DNA from 4 places in the Streptomyces sp. V3I8 genome. Region 4 is predicted to be linked to each of the others. Evidence: riboswitches for the same ligand, from Rfam matches in the RefSeq annotation. Region 4 holds a riboswitch; each other region holds the start of a gene.

What was found. A riboswitch is a leader RNA that binds a small molecule or an ion and turns the genes downstream of it on or off. The one in region 4 is predicted to bind cyclic di-AMP.
Positions count from the first base shown of each region.
Region 1: another riboswitch for cyclic di-AMP. It lies ahead of QFZ75_RS10640 (M23 family metallopeptidase); the one in region 4 lies ahead of QFZ75_RS06460 (M23 family metallopeptidase).
Region 2: another riboswitch for cyclic di-AMP. It lies ahead of QFZ75_RS15230 (C40 family peptidase); the one in region 4 lies ahead of QFZ75_RS06460 (M23 family metallopeptidase).
Region 3: another riboswitch for cyclic di-AMP. It lies ahead of QFZ75_RS22525 (LysM peptidoglycan-binding domain-containing protein); the one in region 4 lies ahead of QFZ75_RS06460 (M23 family metallopeptidase).

Region 1 covers NZ_JAUSZL010000002.1:2,421,766-2,427,412, reverse strand. The annotation lists gene QFZ75_RS10650 (M16 family metallopeptidase) at 1-70, shown strand, start outside; gene QFZ75_RS10645 (pitrilysin family protein) at 67-1,455, shown strand; cyclic di-AMP (ydaO/yuaA leader) riboswitch at 1,725-1,882, shown strand; gene QFZ75_RS10640 (M23 family metallopeptidase) at 1,895-2,671, shown strand; gene QFZ75_RS10635 (GntR family transcriptional regulator) at 2,895-3,587, shown strand; gene QFZ75_RS10630 (HPr family phosphocarrier protein) at 3,824-4,105, opposite strand; gene QFZ75_RS10625 (bifunctional GNAT family N-acetyltransferase/acetate--CoA ligase family protein) at 4,408-5,647, shown strand, end outside.
Region 2 covers NZ_JAUSZL010000002.1:3,486,327-3,491,973, reverse strand. The annotation lists gene QFZ75_RS15240 (C40 family peptidase) at 1-753, opposite strand, end outside; gene QFZ75_RS15235 (hypothetical protein) at 1,230-1,583, shown strand; gene QFZ75_RS15230 (C40 family peptidase) at 1,642-2,616, opposite strand; cyclic di-AMP (ydaO/yuaA leader) riboswitch at 2,623-2,792, opposite strand; gene pcrA (DNA helicase PcrA) at 3,152-5,647, shown strand, end outside.
Region 3 covers NZ_JAUSZL010000002.1:5,053,428-5,059,074, reverse strand. The annotation lists gene QFZ75_RS22530 (polyprenyl synthetase family protein) at 1-407, opposite strand, end outside; cyclic di-AMP (ydaO/yuaA leader) riboswitch at 1,165-1,327, shown strand; gene QFZ75_RS22525 (LysM peptidoglycan-binding domain-containing protein) at 1,332-2,090, shown strand; gene QFZ75_RS22520 (HAD family hydrolase) at 2,084-2,953, opposite strand; gene fahA (fumarylacetoacetase) at 3,794-5,020, shown strand; gene recQ (DNA helicase RecQ) at 5,225-5,647, opposite strand, start outside.
Region 4 covers NZ_JAUSZL010000002.1:1,463,848-1,469,494, forward strand. The annotation lists gene QFZ75_RS06450 (SGNH/GDSL hydrolase family protein) at 1-584, opposite strand, end outside; gene QFZ75_RS06455 (DUF6250 domain-containing protein) at 746-1,465, opposite strand; gene QFZ75_RS06460 (M23 family metallopeptidase) at 1,711-2,649, opposite strand; cyclic di-AMP (ydaO/yuaA leader) riboswitch at 2,654-2,812, opposite strand; gene QFZ75_RS06465 (alpha-galactosidase) at 3,116-5,224, opposite strand; gene QFZ75_RS06470 (tyrosine-protein phosphatase) at 5,393-5,647, shown strand, end outside.

The DNA.
Region 1 (5,647 bases), 960 kb from region 4:
CGAGGGGACCGGCGCCTCCGAGGGCACCGACACCGCCGCTGACGACACCGACGAGGAGGCGGCCAAGTGACCGAGCTCGCCACGATGGAGTTCCACCCGCAGCCCCAGGCCGGCGAGGCCCGGCCCTGGGCCTTCCCGGCGCCCGAGCGCGGCGCGCTCGGCAACGGCCTGACGCTGCTGCGCTGCCACCGCCCCGGCCAGCAGGTCGTCGCCGTGGAGGTGCTCCTGGCCGCCCCGCTGGAGGCCGAGCCGAAGGGCCTGGACGGCATCGCCACGATCATGGCGAGGGCCTTCTCGGAGGGCACCGACAAGCACTCCGCCGAGGAGTTCGCCGCCGAGCTGGAGCGCTGCGGCGCCACGCTCGACGCCCACGCCGACCACCCCGGCGTCCGGCTCAGCCTCGAAGTGCCCGTCTCCCGGCTGCCCAAGGGGCTCGGCCTGCTCGCCGACGCCCTCAGGGCGCCCGCGTTCGACGACGGCGAGATCGAGCGGCTGGTGCGCAACCGGCTCGACGAGATCCCGCACGAGAGCGCCAACCCGGCCCGCCGGGCCGCCAAGGAGCTGTCCCGTCAGCTCTTCCCGGCGGACTCCCGCATGTCGCGTCCGCGCCAGGGCACCGAGAAGACGGTCACCGCGATCGACTCCGCGGCCGTACGCGCCTTCTACGAGAAGCACGTGCGCCCGGCCACGGCCACCGCGGTCGTCGTCGGCGACCTCACCGGCGTCGACCTCGACGCGCTGCTCGCGGACACGCTCGGCGCCTGGACCGGATCGCAGGCCGAGGCGCGTCCCGTGCCCTCGGTGACCGCCGACGACACCGGCCGGGTGATCATCGTCGACCGGCCCGGCGCCGTACAGACGCAACTGCTCATCGGCCGGGTCGGCGCAGACCGGCACGACCGCGTGTGGCCCGCCCAGGTGCTCGGTACGTACTGCCTCGGCGGCACCCTCACCTCCCGCCTGGACCGCGTCCTGCGCGAGGAGAAGGGATACACCTACGGCGTACGGGCGTTCGGCCAGGTGCTGCGCTCCGCCCCGGACGGCACGGGCATCTCGATGCTCGCCATCAGCGGTTCCGTGGACACCCCGAACACCGGCCCGGCGCTCGACGACCTCTGGAAGGTGCTGCGCACGCTCGCCGCCGAGGGGCTGACGGACGCCGAGCGGGACGTCGCCGTGCAGAACCTGGTGGGCGTGGCGCCCCTGAAGTACGAGACCGCGGCAGCCGTCGCGGGCACGCTCGCCGACCAGGTCGAGCAGCACCTGCCGGACGACTTCCAGGCGACGCTGTACCGGCAGCTCGCCGCCACCGGCACCGTGGAGGCCACCGCGGCCGCCGTGAACGCCTTCCCGGTGGACCGGCTGGTGACCGTCCTCGTCGGTGACGCCGCGCAGATCGAGGAGCCGGTCAGGGCCCTCGGTATCGGTGAAGTGAGCGTGGTGACGGCCGAGTAGCGGCCGGCGGAGGCTGGGCCCGGGTGACTGGATGAGTCCCCCGGGCCCTTTTCCGTTTCTTCCGCCTCTTCCGTCTGTCTTCTTGTCTGTCTTCCGTCCGTTGTCCGCCTCGGTGCGTGGCGTGTCCGATGCGCCCGTATTGGTACAGAGGTTGCCCGTCTGCCCTGTGGCGTGCGCTACAAAAGTGGTGATCCGTTTGTCTGCCGAAAGAGGCGCCGTTTAGCGTCGGTCCGGCTGTTCGTCAGGCAGTGCGCCGCGTCCGCGGCACCGGACAGTCATCGCCGAGTCCCCGTACGGCGCGAGCCCGGGGAGCCGGGGACCCACACGTCCCTGGGGTGAATCGGACGCCCTTCCCGAAGGGCGCCCGTAGGAGACCTTCCTGCTCCGAACCCGTCAGCTAACCCGGTAGGCGAGAAGGAAGGAAAGGACCAGCCACTTCATGGCGTTCACCCGCGCCACGGGGAAGCACCGTCTTCCCAGCCGCATGACGCGTACCACCCGCAGGACCGTCGGCGTCGCCGCCCTCGCCACCACCGGCGTCGTGGGCACCCTGGCCGCCTCGCCGGCGCTCGCCGCCGAGGGCGGGATCGAGCAGACGGGGCCCCTCAAGGCCGTCACCATGGGCGACTCGGTCGCCCACGAGATCGACGCGCAGGCCACCGCCCAGCGGCAGGCCGCCGAGCAGGCCGCCGCCCGCGAGAAGGCCGAGGCCGACGCGAAGAAGCGCGCCGAGGAGGCCGCGGCGAAGGCCGAGAAGGAGCGCGAGGCCAAGGTGCGTGCCGCCCGCGAGGCCGAGCGCAAGCGTCTCAACGCGTACACCGCGCCGATCGCCGGCTCGTACGTCTCCACCTCCTACCAGGCCGGCGGCGGCATCTGGTCCTCGGGCAGCCACACCGGCATCGACTTCCACGCCGCCGGCGGCACCCCCGTGCACGCGGTGGGCTCGGGCACGGTCGTGGAGGCGGGCTGGGGCGGCGCCTACGGCAACCAGGTCGTCATCAGGATGACCGACGGCACGTACACCCAGTACGGGCACCTGTCGTCCATCGGCGTCACGGTCGGCCAGACGGTCACGCCGGGACAGCGGATAGCCCTCTCCGGGGCGACCGGCAACGTCACCGGGGCGCACCTGCACTTCGAGGCGCGCACCACCGCCGAGTACGGATCCGACATGGACCCGGTCGCGTACCTGCGCGGGCACGGCGTGAACGTCTGACCGCACGGCACAGCCTCGCGTCGCAGGACACCGCGTCGCACGACACCGCACTTCGGCGGAAGGCCCCGGCTCACCGAGCCGGGGCCTTCCGCCGAAGTGCGGTGTGTCCAAAAAATATCCATGGATTCCGGACTGCCTTCGGAATTTCCCGTCCTCTGCAATAGAGTCACCGGAGAAGCGTCAATCGACCGCGTTTCGCGGGGGTTAAGGCGGAGGTCCGGTCATGCGTATTCCCGCGCGCTCGGTATGCACGGCGATCCGTGACGACATCGTCGCGGGTGTCTACGAACGCGGCGGCCGGCTCACCGAGGAACTGCTCGCGCGCCGGTACGGCGTCTCGCGGGTCCCCGTGCGCGAGGCGCTGCGCACCCTGGAGGCGGAGGGGTTCGTGGTCACGCGCCGGCACGCGGGCGCGTGCGTCGCGGAACCGACGGAGCAGGAGGCCGCCGACCTCCTGGAGATGCGCGTGCTGCTGGAGCCGCTGGGCGCCGCCCGGGCCGCCCAGCGCCGTACCGAGGCCCATCTCAAGGTGCTGCGCGGCCTGGTCAGGCTGGGACAGGAGCGGGCCAGGCGGGGCAACAGCGAGGATCTGCGCTCGCTCGGCGGCTGGTTCCACGAGACGCTCGCGCAGGCCTCGGGCAGTCCGGCACTGACCTCGACACTCGCCCAGCTGCGGCACAAGATCGCCTGGATGTACTCGGTGGAGGCGCCCGCGCACCCCGCCGAGTCCTGGACCGAGCACGGGGCCATCGTGGACGCCGTCGCCCGCGGGGACAGCGACCGGGCCCGGTCCGTCACGGCGCTGCACGCCGAACGGGCGACGGCCGCGCACCGGCTGCGCTTCCCCGGCGGGAACCGCGCCGAGCGTGTGAGGACTTCGCAACATCCCGTAAACACGGCGGGCCTGCGGCATTAACAGAAGCGCCGTATACAAAGAGTGTTATTCGGTGGGGGCCTATTTCTGTTGCCCCTTTTTCCGCGTTTCCGGGAATTAGCGGGCACGGTATTTCCGTGTGTACGGGAATCGGCTGGCCGGCGTGTACGGGAATCGGCCGGCCGGCGTCGGCCGAAAAGCGTGAACGGCAAAGCCGCGTCGCCCCGGGTGGGAGTGACGCGGCTCCGCCGTACGTGGAGATACGCGGGTCGCGCGGATCAGACCGTCTCGGGGAGCTCCTCGAGACCCTCGGAGACCAGCTTGGCCAGGCGGTCGAGCGCGGTGTCCGCGCCGTCGGCGTCGGAGGCCAGGACGATCTCCTCGCCACCCTGGGCGCCCAGGCCGAGGACCCCGAGCATGGAAGCGGCGTTGACGGGGTCGCCGCCGGCCTTGGCGATCGTCACGGGGACGCCGGAGGCCGTGACCGCCCGGACGAAGATGGAGGCGGGGCGGGCGTGAAGACCCTCGGCCCAGCCGACGTTGACGCGGCGCTCAGCCATGTGATGCTGCCCTTCAGGTGTCTCAAGGTTGTCTAGACCAGTGTTCCACACGTGGAGCGCGCCCCGGGCGGGACGCGACCCCAAGACTGCCCCGCGCCCCGGCCGTGCGCGAGCCCGGCGGCACGGAGCGCGCGCGGCGGCACGGAGCACGCGGTCCGTCCGCGCTGACCCGGGACCCGCCCGGGACCCGCCCGGGACCCGCCCGGGACCCGCCCGGCGCCGGGACGCACACAGGGACGCACGCCGGGATCGGCCCGGCAGAGCCCCCGCCGTTGTCGGACCCGAGCCGTAGTCTGGGCCCCATGCAGACCCCGACGGACCGGCACGAGTACCCCGCGCACTGGGAGGCCGACGTCGTGCTGCGCGACGGCGGCACCGCGCGCGTCCGGCCCATCACGGCCGACGACGCCGACCGCCTGGTCAGCTTCTACGAGCAGGTGTCCGCCGAGTCGAAGTACTACCGCTTCTTCGCGCCGTACCCGCGCCTGTCCGCCAAGGACGTCCACCGCTTCACCCACCACGACTTCGTGGACCGGGTGGGGCTCGCGGCCACCGTCGGCGGCGAGTTCATCGCCACCGTGCGCTACGACCGCATCAGCGCGGACGGCATGCCCGCCTCCGCCCCCGCGGACGAGGCGGAGGTCGCCTTCCTCGTCCAGGACGCCCATCAGGGCCGCGGCGTGGCGTCCGCCCTGCTCGAGCACATCGCGGCCGTCGCCCGCGAGCGGGGCGTGCGCCGGTTCGCCGCCGAGGTGCTGCCCGCCAACAACAAGATGATCAAGGTCTTCACGGACGCCGGGTACCGGCAGAAGCGCAGCTTCGAGGACGGCGTCGTACGCCTGGAGTTCGGCCTGGAGCCCACCGACCGCTCGCTGGCCGTGCAGCGCGCGCGGGAGCAGCGGGCGGAGGCACGCTCGGTGGCCCGCCTCCTCGCGCCCGGTTCGGTCGCGGTCGTCGGAGCCGGCCGCACGCCCGGGGGAGTGGGGCGCAGCATCCTGGAGAACCTGCGCGACGCCGGATTCACCGGCCGCCTGTACGCGGTGAACGGGGCGCTCGGGGAGAAGGAGCTGGCCGGTGTCCCGGCCCACCGCAGCGTGCGGGACATCGGCGAGCCCGTCGACCTCGCCGTGATCGCCGTTCCGGCCGAACGGGTGCCCGAGGCGGTCGCGCAGTGCGGTGAGCACGGCGTGCAAGGACTGGTCGTGGTGTCCGCGGGGTACGCCGAGAGCGGCCCCGAGGGCAGGGAGCGCCAGCGCGAACTCGTCCGCCAGGTCCGTACGTACGGAATGCGGCTCATCGGGCCGAACGCCTTCGGCGTCATCAACGCCTCGCCGCGGACGCGGCTCAACGCCTCGCTCGCGCCGGAGATGCCACGCACCGGCCGCATCGGCCTGTTCGCCCAGTCCGGGGCCATCGGGATCGCGCTGCTGTCCCGTCTGCACCGGCGCGGCGGCGGGGTCACGGGTGTGACGGGCGTGTCGACCTTCGTCTCCTCGGGCAACCGGGCGGACGTGTCCGGGAACGACGTCCTTCAGTACTGGT
Region 2 (5,647 bases), 2.0 Mb from region 4:
CTTCCCGTACGCGTAGGAGACGGCCGCCGCCGCACGGGAGTCGGAGGCGGCCGCGGGGGAGCCCGTGCCGAGGCCGCGCGGGGCCGGGCCGGTGCGTGAGGCGCGCGCGATGTCCGGGTTGTCGGCACCGATGCGCGCCCGGTCCCCGTCCGGCAGGCGCGCGAGCAGTTCGCGCGCCTCGCCGAGCTTCCCGGTGACCGTCTTCTTGTGCCGCTTCAGGTCGGCCCGGTGTGCTTCCAGCGCGGTCAGTTCGACGTGTGCGGCACCGCGCAGCCGCTCGATGTCGCGCAACTGGGTGCGTACACGGGACACCGTCGTCGCCTGCCTGCTGCCGGCCCGCTCGGCGAACGCGGCGCCGTCCAGGTACTGATCGGGGTCCGAGGAGAGCATCAGTGCCAGTGAGGGATCGACGCCTCCGTCCCGGTACTGGGCACTGGCCAGCGAACCGAGCACGTCACGCTCGGAGTTGAGCCGCTCCGTCTTGCGGGCCGCCTCGTCCTGCAGGGTGCCGAGCCGGTCCGCGGCCTTCGTGGACTTCTCCTTGGCCCCGTTGTACTTCTCGGTGGCGGCCTCCGCCTCCTGGTACAGCTTGTCGACCTTGGCCTTCACCTGCGCCGGTGTCAGCTCGGGCGCCGCGACTCCCGTCCCGCTGAAGCCGGTCGCGCCCGCCGCGCCCGCGAGGGCGACGGTGAAGGCGGTACGGGCCGTGCCGCCGCCGAACGAGCGCTGCCTGGGCCTGCGGTGTGCTGCCACGTGCGATCCACGTTCCTTCCGTAGGGCCGGTCGTACGTCCGGCGGCGGCCCGCACAGGGGGAGCGGGACGCCGCCGGACCTTTCTGGCGGTGGTGCCGACCGCCGCCCCTGGCCAGGGCGGATGTGGTGGGGAGCCGGGCACCTGGGGAAGGACGCTAAACCTGGCCGCACACCCTTGGTAACGCCATGCACGGAAGTGATGGCATCCGGTCACAGGGCGACCGGGTGCGACCGTGATCCGGGCCCGGCGTCACCGGCTTGGCGTAGCGCCGTGACCGATACGCGCGTTGGGGGCCGGCGAAGGACCGGACGGTGCTACGGGCGGAAGCCGGAGCCGGAGCCGGAGCCGGAGCCGGAGCCGGAACCGGAGCCGGAGCCGGGCATCGGGGTCGGAGGCCAGGGCCAGGGCCGGGGATCGAGGTTCCGTCCGGGCCGGTGCGAGTCGGCGTACCGGCGCCCGGTTAGGGTCCGGGCTCATGGACGTACTCATTCATGTCTTCGTCGCCCTGCACATCATCGGCATCGCCGCCCTGCTGGGCGGCTTCCTCACGCAGATGAAGGCCATGGGCGACGGCACGGCCCGCTTCACCCCCGCCATGCTGCACGGCGCGCTGACCATGCTGGTCACGGGCGCGGTCCTCGTCGGCCTCAACCAGGCCGACGACCAGAGCGTCGACAACATCAAGATCGGCGTGAAGCTGGCCCTGCTGATCGTGATCCTCGGCCTCGTCTACGTGCAGCGCGACGAGGAGAAGATCGACAAGCGCCTGTTCGCCCTCGTGGGCGGACTGACCACGGTGAACATCTTCATCGCCCTGCTCTGGACCTGAACAGGACGATGAGGGCCGGGCACCAGGGGCCGTCCCCCCGGTGCCGGGCGCCGGTGGCCTACGTCGGTCGCACCACGCTGTGGATCGGCATGGAGTGGATCGACTCCTCGCGGACGTACGCGCCCGGCTTCGGGGCGTGGATCATCATGCCGTCGCCGACGCAGATGCCGACGTGGCTGATGTCGTCGTAGAAGAAGACGAGGTCACCGGGGCGGGCGCTGTCCACGGAGACCGCCGTGCCGGTCCCCACCTGGTCCCACGTCGTACGCGGAAGAGTCACGCCGGCGGCCTTCCAGGCGGCCTGGGTGAGCCCGGAGCAGTCGTACGAGCCGGGGCCGCTCGCGCCCCACACGTACGGCTTGCCGATCTGGGCGCGGGCGAAGGCGAGCGCCTCGGCGGCCTTGGCCGCTTTGACCGCCTGCCTCTCCCGCTCGATCGCGGCGAGCCGGGCCTCCTCCTCGGCGGTCAGCCGCGCGAGGATCCCGCGTGCCTCGGCGAGCTTGCGCTGCACGTCCGCCTTGGACGTCTTCAGCGCGTTCTCCGTGGTGGTGAGCGTCTCCAGGCCCTCGGACGCCTGCTGCCGCTTCGTCGTCGTGGCGGCCCGCCGTGTCACGTAGTCGTCGACGGCCTGCTTCTGCCGGGCGGTGAGCCGGTTCATCAGCCGGGTCCGGTCGAAGTAGTCCTGCGGGTTGTCCGCCGCCAGGAGCGCGGCGCTGTCGGGGGCGGCGGCGCCCGTGCGCTTCGCCACGTCGCCGAGGAGGGTGTCGACGCGCCGGCGCTGCCTGGTGGTCCGCTCCTTGGCCGCGTTGTACTTCTCGGTGGCCGTGACCGCCCGCTGGTAGAGGTCGTCGATCTTCTTCCGGACTTCCTCCGTGCTCGGCCGGGTGTTCTCCGCGTCCGGTGCGGGCTCCGCGGCCGGCGAGGCGTCCGCCGTCTGGGAGAGCAGGGCCACCGAGGCCGGTGCGGCGGTGGCGGGAGCCGGCGTCCGCATGCCCAGGGGACCGCTGGACCGCGCTCTGCGGTGTGGCGCCACGAGGGCGTCTCCTTCCGTCATCCGCCTACCGGGTTAGCTGTCGGGTTCGGGCGGGTGCTTCGGAAGGTTTGCCCTACGGCCCTGGTCCCGTGCGGGAGTCGGACCGATTCACCCCGTGATCGGTGGGTCCCCGGTTCCGGTGCCACGAGGGCGCACGGATTCGGCGGAGGGCGCCCGGCCCGGCGTTGTTCGCCGGTGCGGGTCGAGCGACCTGATCGAAAGTTAGCCAATTCGTGTGGCACCTGTGAAGTTTGATGTTCGATATGCCCGATACATTTTCGTGACCTGGGCTCCGAGTGTCGTTCGACGGCGGCGATTTGGCATGGTGTGCGATCGGTTGTCTTGGGTGGTGTGCGTGTGGGGCGTGCGTGTGCGGCGCGCGTACCTGTCCGCGGGTGCGTGGTGGCCGGTCGCGCAGTTCCGCGCGCCCCTTACCGATTTCCTTGGTCGCACAGCGTGGCCGGAGCGTAATTTTCGGTGAGGGTCTGGTGGGTGGGAGCGGGGTGTCGGTGGGGGCGCCTAGACTCGGAGAGCGATGAGCAGCCTCTTTGACGACAGCTTCCTGGCGGACCTCAAGCCCTCCCGGGCCCATGAGGAAGAGCCCCCGCCGCCACCCGAGGACGAGGCGCCGGACCCCGGCGCGGACGACCTGTTCGGCGGGCGCTTCGACGCGCCTCCGCCCAGGGACGGCTACTACCGCGACGGCGCCCCGAGGCCGCTCGTGGACCCGGCCGCGCTCCTGGACGGGCTGAACGAGAACCAGCGCGCGGCGGTGGTCCACCAGGGATCGCCCCTGCTCATCGTCGCCGGCGCCGGTTCCGGCAAGACCAGGGTGCTCACCCACCGCATCGCCCACCTGCTGGGCGAGCGCAAGGTGCACCCCGGCCAGATCCTCGCGATCACCTTCACGAACAAGGCCGCGGGCGAGATGAAGGAGCGCGTCGAGCAGCTCGTCGGCCCGCGGGCGAACGCGATGTGGGTGATGACCTTCCACAGCGCCTGCGTACGGATCCTGCGCCGCGAGAGCAAGAGGCTCGGCTTCACGTCGTCCTTCTCGATCTACGACGCCGCCGACAGCAAGCGCCTCATGGCCCTGGTCTGCCGCGACCTCGACCTCGACCCCAAGCGCTTCCCGCCGAAGTCCTTCAGCGCCAAGATCTCGAACCTGAAGAACGAGCTGATCGACGAGGAGGACTTCGCCGCCCAGGCGGCCGACGGCTTCGAGAAGTCCGTCGCCCAGGCGTACGCGATGTACCAGTCGCGGCTGCGCGAGGCGAACGCACTGGACTTCGACGACCTGATCATGACGACGGTCAACCTCCTGCGCGCCTTCCCGGACGTCGCCGAGCACTACCGCCGCCGCTTCCGGCACGTCCTCGTGGACGAGTACCAGGACACGAACCACGCGCAGTACTCCCTCGTCCGGGAGCTCGTCGGCAGCGCCACGGACCCCGCCGCCGGTTCCGCCGCGCATCCCGGGGACGTACCGCCGGGAGAGGTGCTGCCGGGGGAGGGCGACCTCCCGCCCGCCGAGCTGTGCGTCGTCGGTGACGCCGACCAGTCGATCTACGCCTTCCGCGGCGCGACGATCCGCAACATCCTCCAGTTCGAGGAGGACTACCCGAACGCGACGACGATCCTCCTGGAGCAGAACTACCGCTCCACGCAGACGATCCTCACCGCCGCCAACGCGGTCATCGAGCGCAACGAGTCCCGCCGCCCCAAGAACCTGTGGACCAACGCGGGCGCCGGCGCGCGCATCACGGGCTACGTCGCCGACACCGAGCACGACGAGGCGCAGTTCGTCGCCGACGAGATAGACCGCCTCACCGACGCGGGTGACGCGAAGGCCGGCGACGTCGCCGTCTTCTACCGTACGAACGCGCAGTCCCGTGTCTTCGAAGAGGTCTTCATCCGGGTCGGCCTGCCCTACAAGGTTGTCGGCGGCGTCCGCTTCTACGAGCGCAAGGAGGTCCGCGACGTCCTCGCGTACCTGCGCGTGCTCGCGAACCCCGAGGACTCCGTACCGCTGCGCCGCATCCTGAACGTGCCCAAGCGCGGCATCGGCGACCGCGCCGAGGCGATGATCGACGCGCTCGCCCAGCGCGAGAGGATCAGCTTCCCGCAGGCGCTGCGCCGCGTCGACGAGGCGTACGGCATGGCGGCCCGCTCGACGAATGCCGTCAAGCGGTTCAACACGCTGATGGAGGACCTCCGTACGATCGTCGAGTCCGGCGCGGGCCCGGCGACCGTCGTCGAGGCGATCCTCGAACGCACCGGCTATCTCGCCGAGTTGCAGAGCTCCACCGACCCGCAGGACGAGACCCGCATCGAGAACCTCCAGGAACTCGCCTCCGTCGCGCTGGAGTTCGAGCAGGAGGCGGCCGGCGGCGCTGGTGCGAGCACGGATGAGGGCGAGGACGGCGCGGGCGAAGGCGACGGCGGTGACGGCGAGACGCCGGCCGGGCTCGCCGCCTTCCTGGAGCGGGTGGCCCTGGTCGCCGACTCCGACCAGATCCCCGACGAGGACGAGGACGGCTCGGGTGTCATCACCCTGATGACCCTGCACACCGCCAAGGGCCTCGAGTTCCCGGTCGTCTTCCTGACCGGCCTGGAGGACGGCGTCTTCCCGCACATGCGCGCCCTCGGCCAGACCAAGGAGCTGGAGGAGGAGCGGCGGCTCGCGTACGTCGGCATCACGCGTGCGCGGGAGCGGCTCTACCTGACGCGGGCGTCCATGCGCAGCGCGTGGGGTCAGCCCTCGTACAACCCGCCCTCCCGTTTCCTGGAGGAGATCCCGGACGCGCACCTGGACTGGAAGCGCAGGGGCTCCATGGGATCGGTGGCTTCCGGTCCGGCGGCCGGGGTGGCGGCGTCCCTGTCCTCCTCCCGTTCCCGCTCGGCGGCCTCGGGCGCGTCCGGCTTCGCGACGCGGCGCGGCGCCCCGGACAAGCCGGTGGTGTCGCTGGCGGTCGGGGACCGGGTCACGCACGACCAGTTCGGCCTCGGCACGGTCGTCGGTGTGAAGGGC
Region 3 (5,647 bases), 3.6 Mb from region 4:
AGGTCGGCCAGGATGTGCGAGGCGCGCGCGAAGAGGAAGTCGCCGGTGAGGACCGCCACCGAGTTGTCCCAGCGGCTGTTGGCGCTGGGCACCCCCCGGCGCACGTCCGCCTCGTCCATCACGTCGTCGTGGTACAGCGTGGCGAGGTGGGTCAGCTCGACCACGACCGCCGAGGGCACGATGCCCGGCGCGTACGGGTCACCGAACTGGGCGGCGAGCATCACGAGCAGCGGCCGGAACCGCTTGCCGCCCGCGCGCACGAGGTGCTGCGCGGCCTCCGTGATGAACGGGACCTCGCTCTTGGTGGCCTCGAGCAGTCCCTCCTCGACAGCCGTCAGTCCGGCCTGGACATCGGCTTCGAGAGCCTGGTCCCGCACGCTCAGCCCGAACGGCCCGACGACGGTCACGAGGGTCTCCTGTCTGCTGACGCTCTCAACGGCGGTCTCTGGATGCTCTGGGTGTGCTGGGTGCGCTCGGTGCTGTAGGCGTTTGTCGATGTGTCGCTGGTGGCACTCAAGTCAGCGTATCCGGTCGTCTTTCGATCACGATGAGCGCCCGCCCGTCACCTGCCGTCGCCCTGCCGGACACACTCCACCTGGTCCCTTTTGCCCCCATGGACCGGATCGGGCGCGGTCGGATCACCGGCGGTATGTTCCGGATCCACCGGTATGACGGATGCGATCCGGACAGCCGGCACGCCCCGGAACGGGCCCGTCACATCCGCACGCCCCCACACCCCCGCCCCGCACCCCTCGCCGCGAGGAGAACCCACGAGGTCTTCCGCGTTCCCCGCGACGGCGGAAACAAGCGCCACACGCGCGTGGCCGGGGCGGACCCGGCGGGCCTGTCCGCGAATAGCCGGATTCCGCACTTCGGAATGCCCCGAAGATACCTTCTTGACCGAATTGACCATACGCTTCCCCCACCCCCTTTCCGTGACCGTGAATTGAGTCACGTCTGTCCGAAGTGATCATTTTGTCCGGTCTCCCGACTTCCCTTTGCAGAAAGCAAGTTGAAGTTCATATTCCGAATAGATCAAGGAATACGCGGTCGACTTCGCTGGTCATTACCACCGGGGCGTGAATATGGGGCTTGTTAGCGGCATGTGCTCTCGCATACGTTCACGTCACTCCGGACGGACCGCCTAATCCTGCCGCCGCCCGGACATTCCAGTCACCCATTCACTCGCGTACGGCAGGAGCGGGGAACCCAGGTAAGTCGCCGGTCCGAATCCCGGAACGGCTCGGGGTGCAGTCGCGTACAGCACGCGGCCGGGCAGCTCCCGCCCGAACCCGACAGCTCACCTCGTAGGCGCCGGAGAGGAATGCGTCATGGCCTCACGAGGCAAGCACCGCCGTCCCCGAACGAGCACCCTCACCCGTGGCATCGTCGCCGCGGGGACCGGCGGTGCCGCGCTCGCGCTCCCCCTCGTGGGGGCCACCGGCGCCCACGCCGCACAGCCGACCCACGCGGCTCAGGCGGCCCAGACGGCTCAAGCGGCCACGGCCGTGGTTCCGCAGGTCTCGCTGGTCACGTACGAGGTGGCCGGGGGCGACACCCTGTCCAAGATCGCCAAGGCGCACACCACGGGCGACTGGAAGAAGCTGTACAAGGCCAACCGCGCGGTCATCGGCGACGACCCGGCGCTCATCCGTCCGGGCCTCGAGCTGACCGTGGGCACGAAGAACGCCGACGCCCCGGCCGGGACGGCCGCGGCGGCCGAAACGACCACGGCCTCCGCCGTCACCCCGGCCACCGCGAAGACCTACACGGACGACCTCGACGGCTGGATCCGGGAGTCGCTGGACGTCATGGCCCAGCAGGGCATCCCGGGCACCTACGACGGCATCCACCGCAACATCATCCGTGAGTCCTCGGGCAACCCGCAGGCCATGAACAACTGGGACTCCAACGCGGTCGCCGGTACGCCGTCCAAGGGGCTCCTCCAGGTCATCGACCCCACCTTCGCGGCGTACCACGTGTCCGGCACGTCGCTCGACCCCTTCGACCCGGTCGCCAACATCACGGCCGCGTGCAACTACGCCGCCGCCAGGTACGGCTCCATCGACAACGTCTTCGGGGCCTACTGACCGGAACCCGGACCCGCGCCCCGGCCGGTACCGGGGCCGGGGCCGGGGCGGGGGCGGTCGGAGAACATCCGCTCCAGGACCACCGCGATGCCGTCGTCCTCGTTCGAGAGGGTGATCTCGTCGGCGACCGCCTTCAGTTCGGGGTGCGCGTTGGCCATCGCGACCCCGCGCGCCGCCCAGTCGAACATGGGGATGTCGTTGGGCATGTCCCCGAAGGCGACGGTCTGCGCGGACGTCAGGCCCAGATGCTCGGCGGCCAACGCGAGCCCCGTCGCCTTCGTGGTGCCGCATGGCTGGAGTTCGACGGTACCGGGGCCGGACATCGTGACACTGGCGAGGGAACCCACCGCTCCGCGCGCGGCGGTCGCCAACTCGTCGTCGGACAGCAGGGGGTGGCGCAGCAGCACCTTGCTGATGGGCTGCGTCCAGAGGTCGTCGCGCCGCAGCACCCGTACCGCCGGGAGCGTCGGGTGCGGCATCTCGTAGCCCGGCTCGATGAGGGTGAGGCCGTCCACGCCGTCCTGGTCGACGGCCGCGTACACCTCGCCGACCTCCGCCTCGATCTTGCCGAGGGCCACCTCGGCCAGCTCGCGGTCGAGGGTGACGGACCACACCATGCGGTTCGCGCCGGCGTCGTACAACTGCGCACCCTGTCCGCACACCGCGAGTCCCCGGCTGCCCAGTTCCTCCAGCAGCGGGCGTACGCGCGGAGCGGGGCGCCCCGTCACCACGAGGTGCCGGGCACCTGCCCCGACCGCCATCGCCAGCGCGGTGCGTGACCGGTCCGAAAGGGTGTCGTCGCCGCGCAGCAGCGTCCCGTCCAGGTCAGTGGCGATGAGTGAATATGCATTCGGTGCGGCCATGATCAGAGAATACGGATCGAATGCTCCAGCGACTCGACGCGAACCGGACGTCGTCCGGCACCTCGACCGTCCCACGCGTCGCCGTACGCCCCCTCCGGCCCCGGCTGTTGGGGTCGATCCCATGACAAATCGGCCACCGCGCCGACCGGCCGCGCGCCCCTCCCCACGCCTCCCTTCCGCGGCCTTTCCCGGTCTCTCTCCGGTCCCTGTCCGGCCCCTCTCCGGTCCTCCCTCAGGCTCTTCTTCCATTCCTCCGCCGGTTCCCCTTAAGGTCGCCCCGGGCCGCCCCGGGCCGTCCCGGGCCGTCCCGGATGTTCAGCCGCGCTGTCCGGCGAGGTGGCGGACGAGGAAGTGCCGGGCCGCGGACGGCAGGTACCGGTACGGGTGCGGGCAGGAGGTGAGGGTCCACAACGACCAGGCCCGCCCGAAGAGTGACCCGGGCGCAGCCGCGGCTGCTGCCGGGGGCGCGCCGAACGCGGCAGACCCCTTTCCGCGCGCCACCGCACGCACCTGTGCGCCGGCCTGCGCGGCGAGCGCCGCCGCCTCCAGGGCGGACCGGCCCGCCCCGACGACGGCCCGTCGGGCACGACCGCGGCGAGTTCTGGGGGGGCAGGTCGAGGTGCGGGGCGCGGACGACGTCGATCCCCGGTCCGCCGGACGAAGGCGCGCCGCAGGTGGCGCGAGACCGCGGCGGGCGTGCACCTGTCCCCCACGTGTCCCGCACATCCCTGGACCCGAACCCACCCTTAATCGGACATTGCGAACTCTTCAGGCACTGCCCCCGCCCGGCCCCTCCCCGTAACGTGTGCTGCACCCACACGGAAAGCGAGGCAGCACCCCATGCCCCCCTTCGATGTCCCCGAGGGCGATCCCTTCGGCCCGCACAATCTTCCGTACGGCGTCTTCTCCCTGAACGGCTCTCCGGAGGGCTCCGATCAGCGGAGCGTGGGTGTCCGGTTGGGCGACCACGTCCTCGACGCGGGCGCCGCCGCGGTCGCGCTCGGCTCCCCGTACGCCTCCCTGCTCGCCCGGCCCTCGCTGAACCCGCTGCTCGCGGCCGGCCGCACGGCGTGGTCGGACGTCCGGCGGGCGCTCACCGCGTGGGTGACGGTGCCGGCCCACCGGGAGACCGTCGCGCCCCTGTTCCACCCCCTCTCCGAGGTGACCCTGCACCTCCCCTTCGAGGTCGCCGACTACGTCGACTTCTACGCCTCCGAGAACCACGCCCGGAACGTCGGCCGGATCTTCCGTCCTGACGCCGAGGACTCCCTCACCCCCAACTGGAAGCATCTGCCGATCGGTTACCACGGCCGGTCGGGCACCGTCGTGGTCTCCGGGACCGACGTCGTACGCCCCGCCGGGCAGCGCAAGGCCCCGGCCGACCCGGCGCCGGTCTTCGGCCCCTCCGTCCGGCTGGACATCGAGGCGGAGGTCGGTTTCGTCGTCGGCGCGCCCTCCGCGATGGGCAGGCCGGTGCCGCTCGCCGACTTCCGCGAGCACGTCTTCGGGCTCTGCCTCCTCAACGACTGGTCCGCCCGCGACCTCCAGGCCTGGGAGTACGTCCCCCTCGGGCCCTTCCTCGGCAAGTCCTTCGCCACGTCGGTGTCGGCGTGGATCACCCCGCTCGACGCGCTGGAGGACGCCCGGATCGCGCCGCCGGCGCGCACGCACCTCCTCCTCCCCTACCTGGACGACGCCGCCGAGGAGCCGGGCGGCTACGACCTGCGCATCCGCGTCGCCGTCAACGGTCATGTGGTGTCCGAGCCGCCGTTCTCCACCATGTACTGGACGGCCGCGCAGCAACTCGCCCACATGACGGTCAACGGGGCCTCGCTGCGCACCGGCGACCTGTACGGGTCGGGCACCGTGAGCGGGGTCTCGGAGCGTGAACGGGGCTCGCTCCTGGAGCTGAGCTGGAACGGCCGGGACGCGCTCGAACTGCCCTCCGGGAAGCGGACCTTCCTGGAGGACGGCGACGTCGTGACCCTGACCGCGTGGGCCCCCGGCCCGGACGGCACGCGGGTGGGGCTCGGCGAGGTGAGCGGACGCGTCACACCGGGCGTGTGACGGGCCGCCCCCTCCCCCGGGGGTGTGTTCACGGATGTGGGGTCGTGGGGATCCGCGGGCCGGTGGGGACCGGTCGCGCAGTTCCCCGCGCCCCTGAGGTGCGTGGGGCTCCCGGTCCTGTGTCGGGTCGGGTACGGGCGCGTCCGGACTGAGCGCGCCGTTCGTTCCCCGCCCCCGGGAGAGCGTCCCCCGGGGGAGCCGCGGCTAGGCCCAGTCCTCCGGTTCCGGTTCCGTGTCCATTTCCGGCCAGTGCAGGTCCGGGTCGCCGTCGCTGCGGCGCCGCGGTTCCGGTTCGGCGCCGGCATCGGTGCCCGAGGTCTTCGGAGCCGGGGTCTTCGGAGCCGGGGACGGGCGGTCCAGGGAGGCCAGTACGCCGACCACGCCCTCCCCGTACGTGGCGAGCTTCTTCTCGCCGATGCCGCTGATGCCGCCGAGCTCCGCGACGGAGGCCGGCCACAGGGCGGCGATCTCCCGCAGCGTGGCGTCGTGGAAGATGACGTACGCCGGGACGCCCTGCTCCTTGGCCTGTCCGGCACGCCAGGCGCGCAGGGCCTCGAAGGCGGGCAGCAGTTCCTGGGGCATCTCGGCCGCCGCGGCCGCCGCCTTGGCCTTGCGCTCGGCCCGGTC
Region 4 (5,647 bases):
GGCACCTCGAGGCCGAGGACCTGACCGGCGCGCAGGGCCACCCGGGTGTGCCCCTCGGGCGACAGGTGCAGCCGGTCGCCGTCCCAGGCCCGCCGGTCCTGGATGGTCCTGAGCGACCACAGGTCCAGCACCGGGCAGTTGTACCGGTCGGCGATGGCCCGCAGATGCAGGTTGTAGGTGGCGATCTTGCCGCGCATGTGCCGGAGCACGGGCACGCCACGGGTGTCGAACCCGGTGGTCACCAGGACCGTGCCGACGGCCGACGTCAGGTCCGCGACGGCCCGCTCGTAGCGCTCCGCGACCTCGTCGGGATCGGTGCCCGGCCGGATGATGTCGTTGCCGCCCGCACAGAAGGAGACCAGGTCCGGAGCGAGCTCCCTGGCCCGCTTCAGCTGGTGCTCGACGATCTGGTCGAGCAGCTTCCCGCGGACCGCGAGGTTGGTGTAGCCGAAGTCGCCCTCGGGCCGCCGGTCCGCGAGCAGCACCGCGAACCGGTCCGCCCAGCCGACGAAGGACCCGTCCGGGCCGGGGTCGCCGACGCCCTCGGTGAAGCTGTCCCCCACCGCCACGTACGACCCGATCACTGATCTGTTGTCGTCTTTTCTGTTGCCGTCTCTCGAATCGTCTGCCACGTCGGCCCATGATTCACCTTGGGGTGTGAGCTACGCGACCGTAGGAAGGGGTTGACGCGCGGTGAGATAAGCCACTTGTCAAGTGTTGGTCAATCCAGGAATACAGAGCTCCTTCAGGTACGTTTCCGCAGCTCCCGTACGTGGAAGTCGCTGATCGCGAAGTGGCTCCAGGTGGTCCGGAAGGCGAAGTGCCCGCTCGTGTACGGCTCCGGGTCCGTGTGGTCGAGAACGAGCCGGCCGTTGTTCCACCACTGGACCGTCGAACCGTCCGAGACGATCCGGACCCGGTTCGGCCGGTTCGCGGTGAGCAGGGGCTCCGTGTAGTCGTGGATCAGCGGCCGTACGCCCGCCTCGCCGACGTAGCGGCGCAGCCTGGTCGTGGTGTTGCCGTTCGCGCCGTATCCCACGTAGTACGTCCTGAGGTGGTCGTAGGTCGCGAGCGCACCGTCGCGGGGCGTGGCGAAGAGGTCGTCGGGCGAGCGGGCGTCGATGGCGTTCCAGAAGTTGTTGAGGTCCGAGACGCGGTCGTTGACGCCGCCCGCGCCGATCGGGACGGCGGTGTACCCGATGACGTACGGTCCGCGGAGCGCGTGCCTGAACCAGACCGTCGCACCGCCGGGTACGTCGATGTCCAGGACACCCCGGGAGGCGGTGACGCTGCCGCCGTCCTGCAGTTCGGTCACCCACCGGCCGAGGCCGTGCCTGAAGTCGTCGCGGGCGAGGATCCGCCCCGGGCGGTGGCGGTCCGCGGCGCCCGCCGGCGCTCCGGGGACGAGCGCGGCGAGGCCGGCGCCTGCGGCCAGGGCTCCGAACGCCCTGCGTGTGGTCGTCATGGCGCGGTTCCTCCGGGGGTGGTGAGCGACGGCTCCGGCACCGCCATGGGTGCGGAAAGCGCTTGTGGAGATCACTCTGGCGCCTGCCGCCCACCCGTGTCGACGCTCCGCCCGGCCACGCCACGAGACCGCAACACGCCGCGCCCGTCGCGCGGGCGGTACGGGCCGTACCGTCCGCGCGACGGCATGCCGAAGGCCGGACCCCGTGACGGGGTCCGGCCTTCGAAGGACGTGCCGAGCGGGTGTCAGACGGAAACGCCCTTGGCACGCAGGTACGCCAGCGGGTCCACGTCCGAGCCGTAGTCCGGGGTGGTGCGGATCTCGAAGTGCAGGTGCGGGCCGGTGACGTTGCCCGTCGCGCCGGAGAGGCCGACCTGCTGTCCGCCGGTCACGGCCTGGCCGGCCGAGACGGACAGGGAGGACAGGTGGGCGTACTGGGCGTAGTGGCCGTCGGCGAGCCGGATGACGACCTGGTTGCCGTACGCGCCGCCCCATCCGGCGGAGACCACCGTGCCCGCGCCGACGGACTTGAGCGAGGTGCCGGTGGGCACCACGAAGTCGACACCGGTGTGGTAGCCGCTGGACCACATGCTGCCGGACATCTTGTACGAGGTCCCGATCGACGCACCCGCGACCGGCAGCGAGAAGCCGCTGGAGGCCGACGGAGCGGTCGAGGTGGCGGCGGAGGTGTCCGTGGCCCTGGACGTCGTGGCCGGCTTCTTGGCGGTGGACCGCCCGGCCGCCTCGGAGGCGTCGGAGCCGGTGGTGGCCGCGGCCCCGCCGAGCGTGAGCTTCAGGCCCGGATGGATGAGCGACGGGTCGCCGCCGACCACGGTGCGGTTGTCCGAGTACAGCTTCTTCCAGCCACCGTCGACGTCCTGCGTGTCGGCGATCTTCGACAGGGAGTCGCCCGAACGCACGGCGTACGTCTTGGTGGTGACCTTCTGCGCCCCGGTCTTCCCCGCTCCGGCCTTCTTGTCGGCGGCCGGTGCGGACTTCGGGGTTTCGCTCGCGACGTTCGAGGCACTCGCGACGGAGTCGGCGGCGGACTGCGGGGTGGCGGCGTGCGCTCCGGCCGCGCCGAGCAGCGGGAGGGCGAGGGCCGCGCCCCCGGTTCCGGCCACGGCTATGGAGCGGGTGAAACGCTGGGACCTGGGACGGCGGTGCTTACCCTTCGCGGGCATGACGAATTCCTCTCCGGCGCCTGCGAGGTGAGCTGTCGGGTGCGGGCTGGAGATGCCCGGCCGTGCTGTCGCACGGCTTAACCCCGAGCCCGTTCCGGAGACCGGAACAGGCGTAGTACCTGTGGGTCCCCCGCTCCTGCCGTGGATCGGGTGGGTGTGCGGATTCCGGGCGGCGGCAGGATTGGGCGTCCGTCCGGATTGGAGGTGAACGTAAGCGACATGAAGAGGCGGAAACAACCTTCGGGGTTTCCTGTGTCCCCTGTTTCCTTGATCCTCCGATGGAATACCGGTCACCCTGCGTGAATACGGGCCGCCTTTTCCTTGCTGCGGCCCTGGAAACAAAGTGGACTTACGTGAGCATGGCGACAGCGGAACGTCACGGATATGACGCTGCTCACGGCGCACGGCCCCAGGAGCCTTCATTCCGGCACGAGTTGGAACGAAGGCTCCATTGCGGACACATCCGTCACATGCGACGCAGCCGGACAACTGCCGCGTCGAGATCCCCGCGCAGCCCCGTCCGCACCCCGTGGTGCAACAGCACCGCACCCCGGTGCACTTCGCCCGTTTCGAGGCATTCGTACGATGCTGACGGGTCGAGTCCGCGCAGCCGCAGCGGCGGGACCGGCTCGCCGTGGTGCTGGGCCTGCAGCCAGGCGAGGACGACGGTCTCGCCGCCGCGGACGTACTGGACGGCGCTCAGCCCGCCCTCCGGCGCCCGCAGCCGGTACAGGTCGCCGCCCTGCACGACGGGCCGGATCTCCTTGTAGAGGTCCACCCAGGTCCGCGCCTCGGCCAGCTCCCCGGCGCTCCACCGGGTGAGGTCGCCGCCGACTCCGAGCACCCCGGCCATCGCGCTCACGAACCGGAAGCGCAGCGAGCTGACCCGCCCGTTGAGCTGGGTGTTCGGGCTGTCTGTGACCCAGGCGGCCATGGCCCGCGCGGGATGCACCTGGCTGTACCCGTGCTGGATGGCGAGCCGGTCGAGCGGGTCGGTGTTGTCGGAGGTCCACACCTGGTCCGTACGGGCCATGATCCCGAGGTCGATCCGCCCGCCGCCGCCCGAGCAGGACTCGAAGGCCACGTGGGGGTGGGCCGCCCGCAGCCGGTCCAGCAGGCGGTACAGGGCGTGCACATGGTCCACCCACAGCCGCTGCGGATACGCCTCGCCGGGCCAGCCCGCGTCGGTGAAGCAGCGGTTGAAGTCCCACTTCACGTAGTCGATCGGCGCGCTGGAGAGCAGCGCGTCGAGCTGTTCCCACAGGTACTCCTGGACGTCCTCGCGGGCGAGGTTCAGGACGAGCTGGTTGCGCAGTTCCGTGCGCCTGCGGCCCGGCTGGAACTGCACCCAGTCGGGGTGCGCGCGGTACAGCTCGCTGTCCGGGTTGACCATCTCGGGCTCGACCCAGATGCCGAACTGCATCCCGAGCCCGTGCACGTAGTCGCTCAGCGGGGTGAGGCCGCCGGGGAAGCGGTCCCGGTTGACCGTCCAGTCGCCGAGCCCGGCCCGGTCGCTGGTGCGCGCCCCGAACCAGCCGTCGTCCACCACGAACAGCTCGATCCCCGCGTCGGCGGCCCGGCGGGCGAGCGCCCGCTGCTGCTCCTCGGAGATGTCGAACTCGGTGGCCTCCCAGGAGTTGTAGAGCACGGGCCGGTACCGGTCCGCGTCCGGGATCACGTGCGCGCGCTGGTACGCGTGCCAGGCACGGCTCGCCCCGCCGAAGCCACCGTCGCTCCACAGCCCCGCGAAGACGGGCGTGACGAAGCTCTCCCCCGGCTCCAGCCGCAGCAGGCCCGAGTCGTCGTACCCGGCGCCGCCGGTGATCTGCACGCGCGCGTCCGGCAGTTGCGCCACCGCGATCCGCCAGGTCCCCGACCAGGCGAGCGCGCAGCCGTAGACCTCGCCCAGCTCCTCGGTCGCCGTGCCGTCCGCGTCCAGGGCGACCCACGGCAGGTGCTGGTGCCCGGTGTGCCCGCGCCGGCTGCCGATGATCTTCTCGCCGTAGGTGAGCTCCGAGCGCGTGAGCCGTGACTCGGCCGCCCACCGTCCGTGCAGCTGGGACAGCCGCCACCCGTCGCGCAGCGGCAGCGTCCAGGTCGCGGAGTCGGCCCGCAGCACCTCCAGGGCGGGCCCCTCGTTGGCGAGGGTCACCCAGCGCTCGACGACGTCGCCACCGGCCCGCATCCGGTAGTGCAGGGTGATGCCGAGCCCGGAGTCGGAGAACCGCAGCCGCAGCTCGCCCCCGCCGGCCCCCTCCGCCCCCTCGGCCTCGTCGGTCTCGTACCCCTCGAAGCGCCACTCGGTGCCGCGCCTGTCCGGTGTCCGCACGGACAGCGCGGGCCGCACGAAGCGGGGACCGCCCTCGACCGGGTACTCCTCGTGGCCGTCGAGGGTCGCCTCGAACGCCCAGTACTCCGGGCCGGGACCCGCGGCGAGCGCCTCGGCGTCGGCGAGTGCGATCCTCGGGCCCCAGTGCAGATGAAGCAGCTCGTCCTCGTCACCGAGCCGCAGGCCGTAGCTGCTCGTGGGCCCCGAAAGAAGCCACGTACGGCCGTCTGCGCCGATCTCTACCATCAAGCCCTCACATATTCGAACAGGCACGCTCAAGCCCCAACATCATCAGGGCCGACCCGCCCTTCGGGCAACGCCTGTGGACAACTCATCGGCCCGTGAACCGATGTCGTATCGTCGGATACGCACCTCGCCGACGAGCCGCGTCGGCAGCCGAGGGGAGGAGCCCCCGTGACGCAGCAGGTCCCGTCGACCGAGCCCGAGCTGACCGGAGTGCGCAACTTCCGCGACGTGGGCGGCCTGCCGACGGTGGACGGCCGGCGTCTGGCGTACGGGCGGCTCTTCCGCAGCGGCCACCTCGCGCACGCGACGGCGTCGGACGCCGCGTTCCTGGCCTCCCTGGGCCTGCACACGATCTTCGACTTCCGCAACGCGGCCGACCACAAGCTCGAGGGCGCCGATGTCGAGCTGCCCGGGGTGCGCAAT